One region of the Micromonospora olivasterospora genome, then DNA from elsewhere that is predicted to be linked to it. Evidence: riboswitches for the same ligand, from Rfam matches in the RefSeq annotation. Region 1 holds a riboswitch; the other holds the start of a gene.

Region 1 (6,603 bases):
GACGATCGCGCGGGGCCGCTCCAGCGAGGCGACGAAGTCGGCGAGGGACTCGGACGGCACGAACGCCCCCTCGTCGCCGTGCTCCGCGACGAGGCTGCGGGTACGCTCCGGCGACCGGTTGTGCACCGCCACCGTGAACCCGTTGCGGGCCAGGTTGCGGGCCAGGTTCCGGCCCATCACCGCCAGCCCGGTCACGCCGATCTGCGCCGTCGGCCGCTGCGCCATACGTACCCGCCACCTCTCGAGGCAAGGGAGGGCCCCTGTTGACGCCTTCGGTATAGCAGGGTTCCCCGCTCACCTCGCCGCAATGGCGTCAACGCTCGGCGAGGCGGGCCTCGACGCGCGCGACCCCTCCCCGTTCCCTCCTCGGCGAGGCGGCGTCGACGCGCGCGATCCTTCCGGCGCGTGTGTCGGTGCCGTCGGCCCGGCGTCGCCGTCAGCGGGGCAGGCGCCAATAAATCGGCTGTGGGATCCCGGCCGGGCGGCTACGGTGGGGGCATGCGCATCTGACGCCCTTCATCCGAAGCCGGCCCGCCGCTGTCACCGCGGGCCGCGTCCCGGGCGTCCGCATTCCCACACTGCCGCCGTCGCGCGGCGCCCTCCCGTGGTCGGGCCCACCGGGGCATCCCGTACCCCGCTCGCCGGTCGGGCCGACCCGTGCCGGTCGTCGGGGCTGCCGTACCCGCTCGTCGCGCCGGAGGCGCCAGCACCGAGGAGGCCATGTATGCCCGCCAAGCGCAGTTCCCGTAAGTCCCGCGGCGCGCCGCCGCGTCCGTCCCCGGTGGAGCTGACCCCGCCGGATCCCGACACCCTCGTGGTGGCGCCGGCCGCGCCCGTGCCGCCGTTCGTGGAGACGCCGCCCCCGCCGAAGTCCGGCCCGCCGGCCGGTGGTGCCCGGTTCGCCGCCGCCCGTAACCCGCGCGCCGGCCAGGCCCGCCGGTACGCCTTCCGGCGCAGCTGACCGGTCGCCGGGTGCGGTTGCCGTTGCGCCGGCACCGGCAACCGCACCCGGTCCACACTCCGTGCGGGTCAGCCGATCAGCGGGCGGAACGTGCCGAGCGCGACGCTGACCGCCAGCGCCGCCCCCGCCAGGATCGCGGCCCCTGCCACCAGCAGGGCGTCGGCGGCGCCGAAGCGCTGTCGACGCGCGACGGTGCGCGGGGTGCCGGCGTCGAACCCCCGCGCGTCCATCGCCACGGCCAGCCGGGTACCCCGCCGGATCGCGCCCACCAGCAGGGCGAAGGCGGTGGAGACGAACAGCCGCAGCTTCGCCACGGGGTTGCGCCCGGCGTCGACGCCGCGCGCCCGCCGCGCCATGCTGATCATCTGCCACTCCTGCCCGAGCAGCGGCACCAGCCGGAACGCGGCCAGCGCGCCGATCGCGAACCGGGCCGGGGCCTTCGCGTTCTGGACCAGCGCGTCGGCCAGGTCGGTGGGGTCGGTGGTGGCGAAGACGATGACGCCGGGCAGCGCGACCGCCAGCATCCGCAGCGCCAGCCCGAGCGCGGTCCCCAGCACCCCGGTCGTGACCAGCAGCGGCCCCGCCTCGACCAGCACCCGGCCCGAGCGGTCGGCGGCGAACAGGACCAGGGTGACCACGATTCCGGCGGCGCTGGCCAGCAGCGGCGCGGCCCGCCGGGCGAGCACCCGGTACCGGATGCCGAACAGCGGCAGCACGGCCAGCTCGACGGCGAGGGCGAGCGCCGGAGCCACCGGGTCCAGGGTGGCGAGCAGGGTGAACGAGAAGACCAGCGCCGCGGCGACCTTCGCCACCGGGTTCCGTCGCGCCAGCGGAGCCCCGGGCGCGGCGACGGGCTCGATGCTGATCACGGCCGCCCCGCGGTGGTTCCTGGCCGGTCCAGGGTGACGGTGCGGTCGGCGGGTTCGGCGTGGGTCATGGCCGGTCCAGGGTGACGGTGCGGTCGGCGGGTTCGGCGTGGGTCATGGCCGGTCCAGGGTGACGGTGCGGTCGGCGAGGGCGTCGACGAAGTCGGTGTCGTGGGTGACGGCGACGACGCCGTGCCCGGCCTCGCGCAGCTCGGCGAGCAGGTCGACCAGCTCCCGCCAGGTGCGCCGGTCCTGGCCGAAGGTGGGTTCGTCGCAGACCAGCAGCCGGGGCGCGGTGGCCAGGGCCGTCGCCACACTCAGCCGCCGCGCCTCGCCACCCGAGAGAGTGTACGGGTTGGCGCGCGCGAGCGCCGCCAACCGCAGCCGGTCCAGCAGGCCGTCCACGGTGGCCCGTACCGCCGCCTCGGGCTGGCCGGTGCGGCGCGGGCCGAGGGCCAGCTCGTCGAAGACGGTGCCGGTGACGAACTGGTGTTCCGGGTCCTGGAACACCGAGCCGATCCGGCGGGCCAGGGCCGGCGCCCGCCAGCGGTGCGGGGGAGTGCCCGCGTCCCGGCCGGCCAGCTCGCCGGTCGCCGCCACCCGACCCGTACCGGGCCGCAGCAGGCCGCCGAGCAGCAGCGCCAGGGTGGACTTGCCGGCCCCGTTCGGGCCGAGCACGGCGAGCGCCTCGCCGGCGCGTACCCGAACATCGGTGGCGGCGAGGCGCGGCGGCAGGCCGACCCGGTCGGCGGCGAGCAGCAGGTCGCCGGCGGGCGCGGCGGCGCGTCGGGGCGGCATGGTCCGGCCGGGCACCCAGACTCCCTCGGCGGCGAGCGCGTCGCCGTGCGTGGCGAAGACCGCCTCGGGCGTCCCGTCGGCGCGGACCCCGCCGCCCGGTTCCAGCACCACCACCCGGTCGACCAGCGGCAGCGCCTCGGCGACCCGGTGCTCGACGAGGATCATGGTGGTGTCCGCGTCCAGGGCGCCGGTGATCGCCCGCCGGACCAGCGCCGCGCCGGCCGGGTCGAGGTTCGCGGTCGGCTCGTCGAGCAGCAGCAGTCGGGGCCGCAGGGCGAGGGCGCCGGCCAGCGCCAGGCGCTGCTGCTCACCGCCGGAGAGCGCGGCGGTCGGCCGGTCCCGGTGGTACGGGAAGCCGACCCGCCGCATTGCCTCGTCGACCCGGGGCCAGATCTCGCCGGCGGGCACGCCCCGGTTCTCCAGCCCGAACGCGACGTCGTCGCCGCAGCGGGCCATCACGAGCTGGGTCTCCGGGTCCTGGAAGACGATCCCGACCTGCTCACGAGCCTGCCGGGGCTCCACCCCGTCGACCTCGACGGTCCCCTCCTGCTCGCCGGAGTCCGCCGGCAGCAGCCCGGCGAGCGCGGCGAGCAGCGTGCTTTTGCCGGCGCCGGAGGGGCCCAGCAGCAGCACCCGCTCGCCGGCCTCGACGTGCAGGTCGAGCCCGCGCACCGCCCAGGCCCTCCGCCCGGCGTGCCGCCACCCGAACCCCCGCAGCCTGACGCCCCCCACGCCCCTCACCCCTCCCTCCGCCCCGCCCTGCCGCCCCGGCTCGTCGCCCCGGCTCGCCGCCCCGCCCTGCCGCCCCCGGCTCGTCGATCAAGAGGTTTGCGTCAGGAGAACAGGCTCCGCTGACGCAAACCTCTTGATCGACACGAGTCGGCGGTCAGACGGGGGCGCGGTCGCGGGCCGCGGGGAAGCGGTCCAGGGCGCCGGTGGTCGCCAGGGCGCGGGTCAGGGCCCAGCCGCCGACGCCGGTGATGACCGCGGCGCTGACGACGGTGAGCAGCGCGTACGGGATCCGGTAGCTCGTCAGGTCGTACTTGGCGTTCCAGGCGAAGAAGTCGAACAGGGCGGCGCCGAGCCCGGTGAGCGCCCCGGCGAGCAGCGCGGTCGGCAGCCGGAACGAGCGGTAGCGGAACGCCGCGAAGGCCAGCTCGGCGCCCGCGCCCTGGATCATGCCCTGCGGGATCACCGTGCCGGCCCACTGGCTGCCGAGCAGGGCGGAGAGGACCGCCGCGACCGTCTCGCAGTACAGCGCGGCGCCGGGCTTGCGGATGACCAGGCCGCCGAGCACGGCCGGCATCAGCCAGACGCCGTACAGCAGGGTCTGCGCGGGCGGGAAGAACGCGAAGGCCCCCTCGGTGGCGCTCCAGACCATGCCCCAGGCCCAGAAGATGACGCCGAAGGCGACCGCGATCACCGAGGCGACCAGGATGTCGATGGTGCGCCAGCGGTGGCTGTCCGTGTGGTTCATGTGATGGCTCCCAGTTCAGTGGAACGAACCAGGAGAAGACGCACGCCGCGCCCGGTGGGACCGGACGGCGGCGCGGCTGGAGAATGACCGAACTCCCTGCGCTGGCATTACCCAGATCAGGTTCGAGGGTCTGCGGGCGGCGTGCCCGCACTCTCAGCGCTGTGCGCTCCCCTGTCGGAATGAAGTTGTCCCGCCGACGCTAACACCTGGGAAGATCGCCGGGCAAAGCGGTGTGCGCGGGGTGGGTGAAACGACACGGCGCGGTCGTTACCGCCATCTGACCGGAGTCCATCGACGCGGTCCGCGGGGAACGATAGTGTCGCGCCGCAGACCGCAGACCGCAGACCGCAGACCGCAGACCGCAGACCGCAGACCGCAGACCGCAGACCGCAGACCGCAGACCGCAGACCGCAGACCGCAGACCGCAGACCGCAGACCGCACACCGCACACCGCACACCGCACACCGCACACCGCCGAGGAGGCGAGCCCGTGACGTCATCGACCGGCAGCGCCGGGCCGCCCGTCGAGCGCGACGGGTGGGCCCCGGGGGCCGGGTCTGTCGGCGGGGCCGGGTCCGTCGGCGGGCGGGGTCCGTGGGCGTGGCCGGGTCTGTCGGCGGGGCGGGGTCCGTCGGCGTGGCCGGGCTGGACGTACCGGCGGGGGAGCCGGCCGGGCGCGGGCAGCGACGGGCGCCGCGGGTCGGCTCGGTCGAGGTGCTGGCCGGCGTGCTGATCCTGCTGGTGGTCGTCCGCGAGCCGCTGGCCCGCGCGCTGTCGGCGCCCCGGTTGCAGACGTGGACCACGGTCTTCGTCTCGGTGCTGGTCCAGGCCGTGCCGTTCCTGGTGTTCGGGGTGCTGCTCTCGGCGGTGATCGCGGTGTTCGTGCCGCGTTCGTTCTGGGCCCGGGCGCTGCCCCGGCACCCGGCCCTCGCCGTGCCCGTGGCGAGCGCCGCCGGGGTGGTCCTGCCGGGCTGCGAGTGCGGCTCCGTGCCGATCGCCGGCTCGCTGATCCGGCGCGGCGTCACGCCCGCGGCGGCGCTGGCGTTCCTGCTCGCCGCCCAGCGGTCAACCCGATCGTGCTCGTGGCCACCGCGGTCGCCTTCCCCGGCCGGCCCGAGATGGTCCTCGCGCGGGCCGCCGCCAGCCTGGTCGTCGCCGTCGTGATGGGCTGGCTCTGGCTGCGGCTCGGGCGCGCCGACTGGATCAGGTTGCCGCGCCGGCCCGAGCTGGACGGCGCGCCGCGGGGCGTGGCGTTCTGGACGGCGGTCCGGCACGACGTGGTCCACGCCGGCGGCTTCCTCGTCGTCGGAGCGCTGGCCGCCGCCAGCATCAACGTGCTGGTCCCGGAGCGGTGGCTGCGGGCTCTCGCCGACGAGCCGGTGCTGTCCGTGCTCGCCCTGGCTGGGCTGGCCGTGCTGCTGTCCATCTGCTCCGAGGCGGACGCCTTCGTCGCCGCGTCGCTGTCGCAGTTCTCCCTCACCTCCCGCCTCGTCTTCCTGGTGGTCGGGCCGATGGTCGACCTGAAGCTGATCTCGATGCAGGCCGGCGTCTTCGGCCGGCGCTTCGCGGTCCGGTTCGCCCCGGCGACGTTCGCGGTCGCCGTCACGGTGGCCGCCGGGGTCGGGGCGGTGCTGCTGTGAACCGGCAGGCGCAGGCGGTCGTCCTGCTGCTGCTCGGCGGGGCGGTCGTCCGGGCGAGCGTCACCGACCTCTACCTGCGCTACGTCAAGGAAGGGCTGCGCCCGTTCCTGATCGCGGCCGGGCTGGTGCTGGTGGCCGCCGCGGTCATGACCCTCTGGTACGAACTGCGCCCCGCATTCGCTCCTGCGGGGCAGCAGCGCACGCGCGGCGGCCCGGGCGCGGGTGAGCGGCGCCTGACCGGGCACGCGGGCGCCGCGCCACCAGCGCCACCAGCGCCACCAGCGCCACCAGCGCCACCAGCGCCACCAGCGCCACCAGCGCCACCAGCGCCACCAGCGCCACCAGCGCCACCAGCGCCACCAGCGCCACCAGCGCCGACGGAGCGCGCCGCCGCGCCCGCGGCCGCCCCCGGGTCGGGCAGCACCGGCCGCCCGCGGAGCAGGTCGACCCGGCGGGCGAGCACGCCGACGACGGGCACGGGCACCACGGGCACCACGGGCCACGGGTCGGCTGGTTGCTCCTGCTGCCGGTGCTCGGCCTGCTACTGGTCGCCCCGCCGGCCCTGGGCTCGTATTCCGTGGGCCAGGCGGGCAGCGCCCTCGCCGGCGCGCAGCAGTCGGACTACCCGCCCCTGCCGCCCGGCGACCCGGCCCCGGTCACCGTGCTCGACTACGCTTCCCGGGCCCTGTTCGAGAAGGGCGTCTCGATCGGCGATCGACGGGTCCGGCTCACCGGCTTCATCGCCCCGGGTCCCGACGGGCAGCCGATCCTGGCCCGGATGGTGCTCTCCTGCTGCGCCGCGGACGGCCGGCCCGTAAAGCTCGGGCTCACCGGCGACGTGCCGTACGGCCTGGCGGACGA
Region 2 (6,603 bases), 2.3 Mb from region 1:
GCCTGCTCCAGCACGTGCAGGTTGGCCGCGCCACCGGTGCCGAGGATGAGCCGGGAGCCGAAGCCGACCCCGCCGAGTTCGAAGGACACGCCGCTCACCCGCCCTGGGCGGCGCTGAGCACCTCGACCCGGTCGCCGTCGCGCAGCACGGTCACCGACCAGCCGCCGCGCGGCACGACCTCACCGTTGACCGCGACCGCGAGGCCGCGCTCCTGGTCGGTGACCGTGCGGACGACCTCCGCGAGGGTCGTCCCGCCGGGCAGGTCACGCCCCGTGCCGTTGACGATCAGTTGCACGTCTCCTCCTCGATGGCGGATGCGTCCGATCCCGGCCCGTGGTGGCCGGCGCGTCGGGTGCCGGCGAACCGGTCGGGGGTGAAGGGGGCGAGCAGCGGGTCCGGCTCGCCGGTGACGATCAGCTCGGTGACCAGGTCGGCGGTGATCGGGGTGAGCACGATGCCGTGCCGGTGGTGTCCGGTGGCGGCGAGCACGCCGGGCCGGCCGGGCAGCGCCCCGATGATCGGCGCGTTGTCCGGCGTACCGGGGCGCAGCCCGGCGGATGCCTCGGCCAGGTGGTACTCGGCCAGCTCGGGGACCAGGTCCACGGCGGCGCGGAGCAGCCGGAGCACCCCGCCGGCGGTCACCTCGGTGTCGGCGCACTCCTCGACGGTCGCTCCGACCACCACCTCGCCGCTGTCCCGGGGCACCAGGTAGACCGACTCGCCGTCGGCGTACCCCCGGACCACGTGCCGGAAGTCCGGCGCGCCGCGACCGGGCGCGCGGAGCCGCAGCACCTGGCCCTTCACCGGACGGACCGGGAGCCCGGTGAGCGCCGCCGCGCCGCAGCCGGCCGCGACCACGGTGACCCGGGCGTCCACCTCGGACAGGTCGCCGACAACACCCGGCCGCCACACCGCGCCGGCCTGCTCGGCGGCGGTCCGCAACGCGGCGACCAGCCGGCGCGGGTCGACCTGGTGGTCGCCGGGGGCGATCGCACCGCCGCGCACGCGCGGGGCCAGCGCCGGTTCGCGGTCCCGCAGCTCCGTCGGGCGCAGCGGCGTGATCGGCAGCCCCAACCCCTGCTGGTACGTCCAGAGTCGACGCGCCTCGGCCAGGTCGTCGGTGGTCAGCCCGACCACCAGGGTGCCGTCGGTGCGGTAGCCGAGATCGGTGCCGGCGGCCTCGGCCAGCTCGGCGGCGAAGCCGGGCCAGCGAGCGGCGGACTCGGTGAGCAGCCCGGTCAGCTGATGCTCCCCGAAGTACGCCTCGGCGACCGGCGCGAGCATCCCGGCCGCCACGTGCGACGCGCCCCTACCAGGGGCAGGATCGTGCACCGTCACGCGCAGTCCCCGGGACGCGCACCGCCACGCGACAGCCAGCCCGACCGGTCCCGCCCCCACGACAGCGACGTCCGGTCGGGTCAGCACGTCAGGGCCTCGATCAGGTCAGCAGTCGTGCGTGCGGGGTCGGGACTGGCGGAAATCGCCCCGACCACCGCCACCCCGTACGCCCCGGCGGCGCGCAACGCCGGCACCGACGCGGCGGTCACCCCGCCGATCGCGATGACCGGCACGTCCACCGCTCCGGCAACCGCGCGTACCCCCGCGGGGCCGATCGGCTCGGGCAGCCCGGCCTTGGTGGTGGTGGCGTGGCAGGGGCCGACGCCCAGGTAGCTCGCCCCGGCGGCGACCGCCTCGGCGGCGGCCACCGGTTCCCGGGCGGTCGCGCCGAGCACGGCGGTGGCGCCGAGCACCTGGCGGGCCGCCCGCACCGGCAGGTCGTCGGCGCCGACGTGGCCACCCGCCGCGTCCACCGCCAGCGCCACGTGCAGCCGGTCGTTGACCAGGCACGTCGCCCCGTACGGCCGGCACAGCGCGACCACCTGGCGGGCCAGCTCGTACGCCTCTCGGTCGGTGGCGTCGTCCTCCACCCGGACCTGGACGACCAGCTCGGCGCGGGCCACCGGCAGGGCGGCCCGCAGCACGCCGAGCGGATCCCGCCCCGGCCGGGTGTCGGTGATCAGATGCAGTCGTCCCAGGGACGGCACGGCAACACTCCTCCCTGCGCCGGCATTACCCGGATCAGGTTCGACGGTCGGGGGCTTCCAGCCCCCCTCTCAGCCCGGTACGCACCGGGCTCCCGTGGGTCACTTGCGGCCTACCATACGACGTTCCACCGGAACCGCCAAGGGTGGGTGACGCTTGTCCCACCCACGATCCCGGGTGGAGGCGGGGACAGCGCGCTTGCCGGAGTAGCGCTTTCCGCAGCCCTGATGGGCGCCGTCGCCGGGCCTGCGGCGGCCTGGGTGAGCGTGGGATCCAAGACGCAGTACCCGTCGGAAGGCGGCACCTGGCAGTACGGATTTTGGGACGTCAAGCTCCGTTCCTACTACACGGTGCTGGCGGTCCGTTGGTATCTGCGGTTCAATCTCTCGTGCCGGAATGTGGAGGAGTTGCTGGTCGAGCGGGATGTCGAGGTGGATCACGTTACGGTCTACCGGCGGGTGCAGCGGTTGCTGGTCGAGGTTCTCGCGCTGCGGCATGAGGTAGCGGTGCTCCGCCGACAGGTTCCCGGCCGGCCGCGGCCGTCCTGGCCGGAGAGAACCCGCGATGGGGACACCGCAGGATCCTCGGCGACGCCACCCGGTTCCCGTCCGCCGCGCACTTCAAGTCCTACCTCGGCCTGGCACCGCGGGCGTCGGAGACCGGCAACACCGATCGCAAGGGCCAGCCCATGTCCAAGGCCGGGTCCCCGGCTGGCCCGGTCCACCCTGATCCGCGCCGCGGACTGGGCCCGCAAACAGGACCCGCAAATGGCGCGGGTCTACCACCAGCAGATGGTCGAACGCGGCGCCGAGCACCTCAAGGCCTGCTGCGTTGTGGCCGCCCGGCTGGCCGAACGGCTCTGGGTGGTGATGCGCCGCCGCATGCCATACGTGATCTGCGACGTCGACGGCATCCCGGTCAGCGCGTTGGCGGCGTAGCGGGATTCCGCCGAAGCGGGCGACCAGTGGTTTCCTGCCCCGGTCCCGGGGGACGGTGACCTGGAAACAGGTCCGTGGCCCGTCGGGGGTGCCGATGACGGTCTTGTACTTGGCAACCAGCTTCGTGACGGTGGACCGAATCCCGTGACGACACCGGGCCGGACCGTGAACGAGAGGTCGTCGACGACGGTCTTCTCACCGTAGCGGCTCGTGAAGTTCTGGCTGACGATCATGTCTTCAATCCTTGAGATCGATCGTCTGCGCGGCGTCGGCCCGTGGTATCGCTTGTCACCGACCGTGGTATCGCTGCCCGCCGACCGTCGTACCCTCCGCGCCGAGCGTCCGCCTCGCACGCACGTGCGCGACGGCGTCGACGACCGTGAGCGCCATGGCGAGCGCGCCGTCGATCCCCGCGCGGTCGGCGGCCGGGCCGATCGCGTCGCTCGTGAACGCCGGCGTGTGCGGTGCCGAGGCGCAACCCTCGATCGCGATGATCGGATGGATCGCGGGCACGGCGTGCGAGACGTTGCCCATGTCGGTCGATCCGCGCGGCGCCCCCGCGTACGGCTGCGGCGAGCGACCGATCACGGCGAGGTTGCGATCCCACGCGCCGGCGAGCACGGGGTTCTGCACGACATCCGCGTAGGTCGGCTCGGCGTCCTCCCAGCTCCACTCGCATCCCGTGGCGACGGCGCCGCCCTCGAAGCACGCGAGGATCCGGCGTCGCGCGGTCTCGACGGCTTCCAGCGTGTCCGCACGCACTTCGACGCGGACGCGCGTTGCCGACGGGATGATGTTCGTCGCTTCGCCGCCCTCGGAGACGAAAGCGTTGGCCCGCGTGCCGTCGGGCAAGTGCTGCCGCAGGAGTCCGAGCGCGACGAGGCCGATCGTCGCGGCGTTCGCGGCGTTCACCCCGTCGGGGCTGGGTGCGCCCGCGTGACCTGGACGGCCTTGGAAGGACACGTCGAACCGCGCGACGGCCTGAGTACGCACGTCGGCGCAGCGCAGGTCGTGCCCCGGGCCGCCGTGCACCATGAGCGAGAAGTCGACGTCGTCCCACGCCCCGGCCTCGAGCATGAGGATCTTCCCGCCGCCGTGCTCTTCGGCCGGAGTGCCGAGGAGCTTCACGCGAAGGCCGATGGCGTCGGCGACGCTCGCGAGCGCGATCGCAGCTCCGGCACCGGCCGCGGCGATGACGTTGTGACCGCACGCGTGTCCGATGCCGGGAAGCGCATCGTACTCGGCGCAGATCGCGACGGTGATGTCGCCCTCGCCGTAGGTCGCATCGACCGCGGTGTCGAGCCCGAAGGCCCCTACGGTCGCCGTGAATCCGGCTGCACGGAGGGTGTCGGCCACGCGCGCGGCGGCGTGATGCTCGGCGAACGCGAGTTCGGGATTGCGGTGGATGTCGGCACTCAAGGCGATGATCGAGTCCTCCCATGCCGCCCGCGAGGCGAGCACGGCATCGCGGATCTCATCGGTCGCGTGGTCGGAAGGTTGCGGTGGTGAGATGGTCATCGGTCCTCGATCGTCTGGGCGGTGGGAAGGTCTGGTGCGGACTGCGGCGCGGCGGCGGGCGCTGTGGCCCGGATCCGCAGCCCGACGACCGCGAGGACGAGAGCTATTGCGAGGCAGATGGCCCACACGGCGAAGAACGACAGCGGGGTCGACTGGGCATCGGTCGTGGCGTCGGCGGTGCTCGCTGTCACGAACAGAGTCATGACGAGCGCGAAGACCGCACCGGCCGCCGCCCCCGCCGCCGTGCGTGCCGTGTTGAACAGTGCCGAGGCGATCCCCACCGAGTCCGCCGGTGCATTGCGCACGACGACGGCCGGAAGGACCGCGAGAAGGACGCCCGCCGAGACCCCGCCGATCGCCATGAAGGTGATGAACAGCGCGCTCACCCCCGCGAAGCAGATCATGAGAGCGAAGCTCGCGGCTGCGACTACTCCCGCGAGCGCGATTGCGCGCGACGCCGAGATCCTGCGTGCGAGGCGATCACCGATGAGCGTGCCGAGGAACGCCGCGAGCGCGTACAGGACGATGATCGCGCCGGCGGCCGCGGGCGCGATTCCGAGTCCGTAACCGTCGCGCGCGGAGTCGCCGAGGAGCCAGAGGAAGCTCGCCGTCTGCCCGCCGTAGGTCTGTGCGCCGAAGAGCACCGATGCGATGATCGGCAGCCCGATGCCACCACGGGTGAGCATCGTCAGGTCGACGAGTGGATCCTGGATCCTGCGCTCGACGAACACCCAGAGCGCCAGCAGCACGGTGCCGCCCAGGATCAGGGCAATCGTGCGCAGGTCGAACCAGCCCCACGTACCGGCGTTCGAGACACCCGTCAGCACGGCGAGGAGACCCGCCGTGAGCAGGATCGCGCCGATCACGTCGACGCGTCCGTGTCTGCGCACCGTCGTCTCGGGGACGAGCAGCACGACGACCGGCACGCACAGCGCGATGAGCACCGCGGGGATCAGCAGGACGATGCCGAGGTCGCCGATCGCGCCGATCAGGAGTCCTGACAGCAGCGAGCCGGCGGCGGCTCCGAGGGTGAGTGCGCCGACGAGGACGCCGATGCTCTTGCTCGCTGACCGCTCGTCTCGCGCGCGGACGATCGCGAACTCCAGCGGGAGGAATGCCGCCAGCGGGGCCTGCAGCGCCCGGCCGAGAAGGAAGACCTCGAAGCTCGGCGCGAACGCGACGACGAAAGAGCCGACGGCCACGAGAGTGGACGCCACGACGAGGAGGCGCTTGTGGCCGAACATGTCGCCGAGCTTGGCGAGGATGGGTACGCACGCGACCGTCATGAGCATGTACATCGCGTTCACCCAGTTCAGCGCGCCGGGGCCGACGTCGAACTGTCGGCCGATGGCAGCGAGCAGCGGCGAGAACCAGCCTTGGAGCGCGCCGCTGCCGAGTTCCATGACGACGAGGAAGCCCACGACGCCGAACGTCGAGCGAGCTCTCGGAAGTCTTCGCTGCATTGGCAGCTCCTCACACGGTGTCTCGGGGAATGCACCATGGTGGCTCGGCGCGGCAGCGCGATGGCCTAAGGTGAAGGTTCATGAACACACGCGAGGTCTCTACGCAGGTTCACAGTCTCGATGAGACCGATCGGCGACTGATCCACGCACTCCAGATCAACCCGCGGGCTCGCTGGGCAGCGATCGCCCCGATCATCGGAGTGGATTCGGTCACGCTCGCCCGCCGCTGGGAGCGACTGACCGACGACGGGCTGGCGTGGGTCGCTGGTCACCCTGGCGCCGAGGCACGCGGACCGTCCGCCATCCTCGAGGTCGGAGCGGAGCCTGGCGCGACCTTACAGATCGCGAGCGCACTCGCTGCCGACCCCGAGGCGTTCACGGTCGATTACACCGCCGGAGGGCGCGATCTCCTCGTGATGGTCGGTGCCGCCGACCTGAACGGCCTGAGCGAGTACATCATGGGCCGGCTGCGTGGGCTCGAGGGTGTGCGCGCCACCCGCACGCACATCCTCTCGTCGCCGTTCACCGACGCGGGCCAGTGGCGTCTGCGGGCGTTGTCGGCAGATGAAGCCACGGCCGTCGAACGCACGGTCGTGTCTTCGATGGCGACGCGCGCCCGCGTCGACGAGCAGTTGGAGCAC

Evidence for each region. A riboswitch is a leader RNA that binds a small molecule or an ion and turns the genes downstream of it on or off. The one in region 1 is predicted to bind thiamine pyrophosphate.
Region 2: another riboswitch for thiamine pyrophosphate. It lies ahead of thiE (thiamine phosphate synthase); the one in region 1 lies ahead of JD77_RS04770 (ECF transporter S component).

What each region holds. Positions count from the first base shown of each region.
Region 1 covers NZ_VLKE01000001.1:1,096,856-1,103,458, reverse strand. The annotation lists gene gndA (NADP-dependent phosphogluconate dehydrogenase) at 1-225, opposite strand, end outside; gene JD77_RS04785 (hypothetical protein) at 725-961, shown strand; gene JD77_RS04780 (energy-coupling factor transporter transmembrane component T family protein) at 1,030-1,830, opposite strand; gene JD77_RS04775 (ABC transporter ATP-binding protein) at 1,942-3,357, opposite strand; gene JD77_RS04770 (ECF transporter S component) at 3,512-4,102, opposite strand; TPP riboswitch at 4,178-4,285, opposite strand; partial or broken gene JD77_RS04765 (permease) at 4,739-5,742, shown strand; gene JD77_RS32745 (hypothetical protein) at 5,887-6,111, opposite strand; partial or broken gene JD77_RS32740 (TIGR03943 family putative permease subunit) at 6,212-6,603, shown strand, end outside.
Region 2 covers NZ_VLKE01000001.1:3,400,763-3,407,365, forward strand. The annotation lists gene JD77_RS15440 (thiazole synthase) at 1-98, opposite strand, end outside; gene thiS (sulfur carrier protein ThiS) at 95-295, opposite strand; gene thiO (glycine oxidase ThiO) at 286-1,425, opposite strand; gene thiE (thiamine phosphate synthase) at 1,419-2,045, opposite strand; TPP riboswitch at 2,040-2,150, opposite strand; partial or broken gene JD77_RS35495 (IS6 family transposase) at 2,394-2,516, shown strand; gene JD77_RS35500 (hypothetical protein) at 2,681-3,040, shown strand; gene JD77_RS15480 (amidohydrolase) at 3,270-4,499, opposite strand; gene JD77_RS15485 (MFS transporter) at 4,496-5,920, opposite strand; gene JD77_RS15490 (Lrp/AsnC family transcriptional regulator) at 6,043-6,603, shown strand, end outside.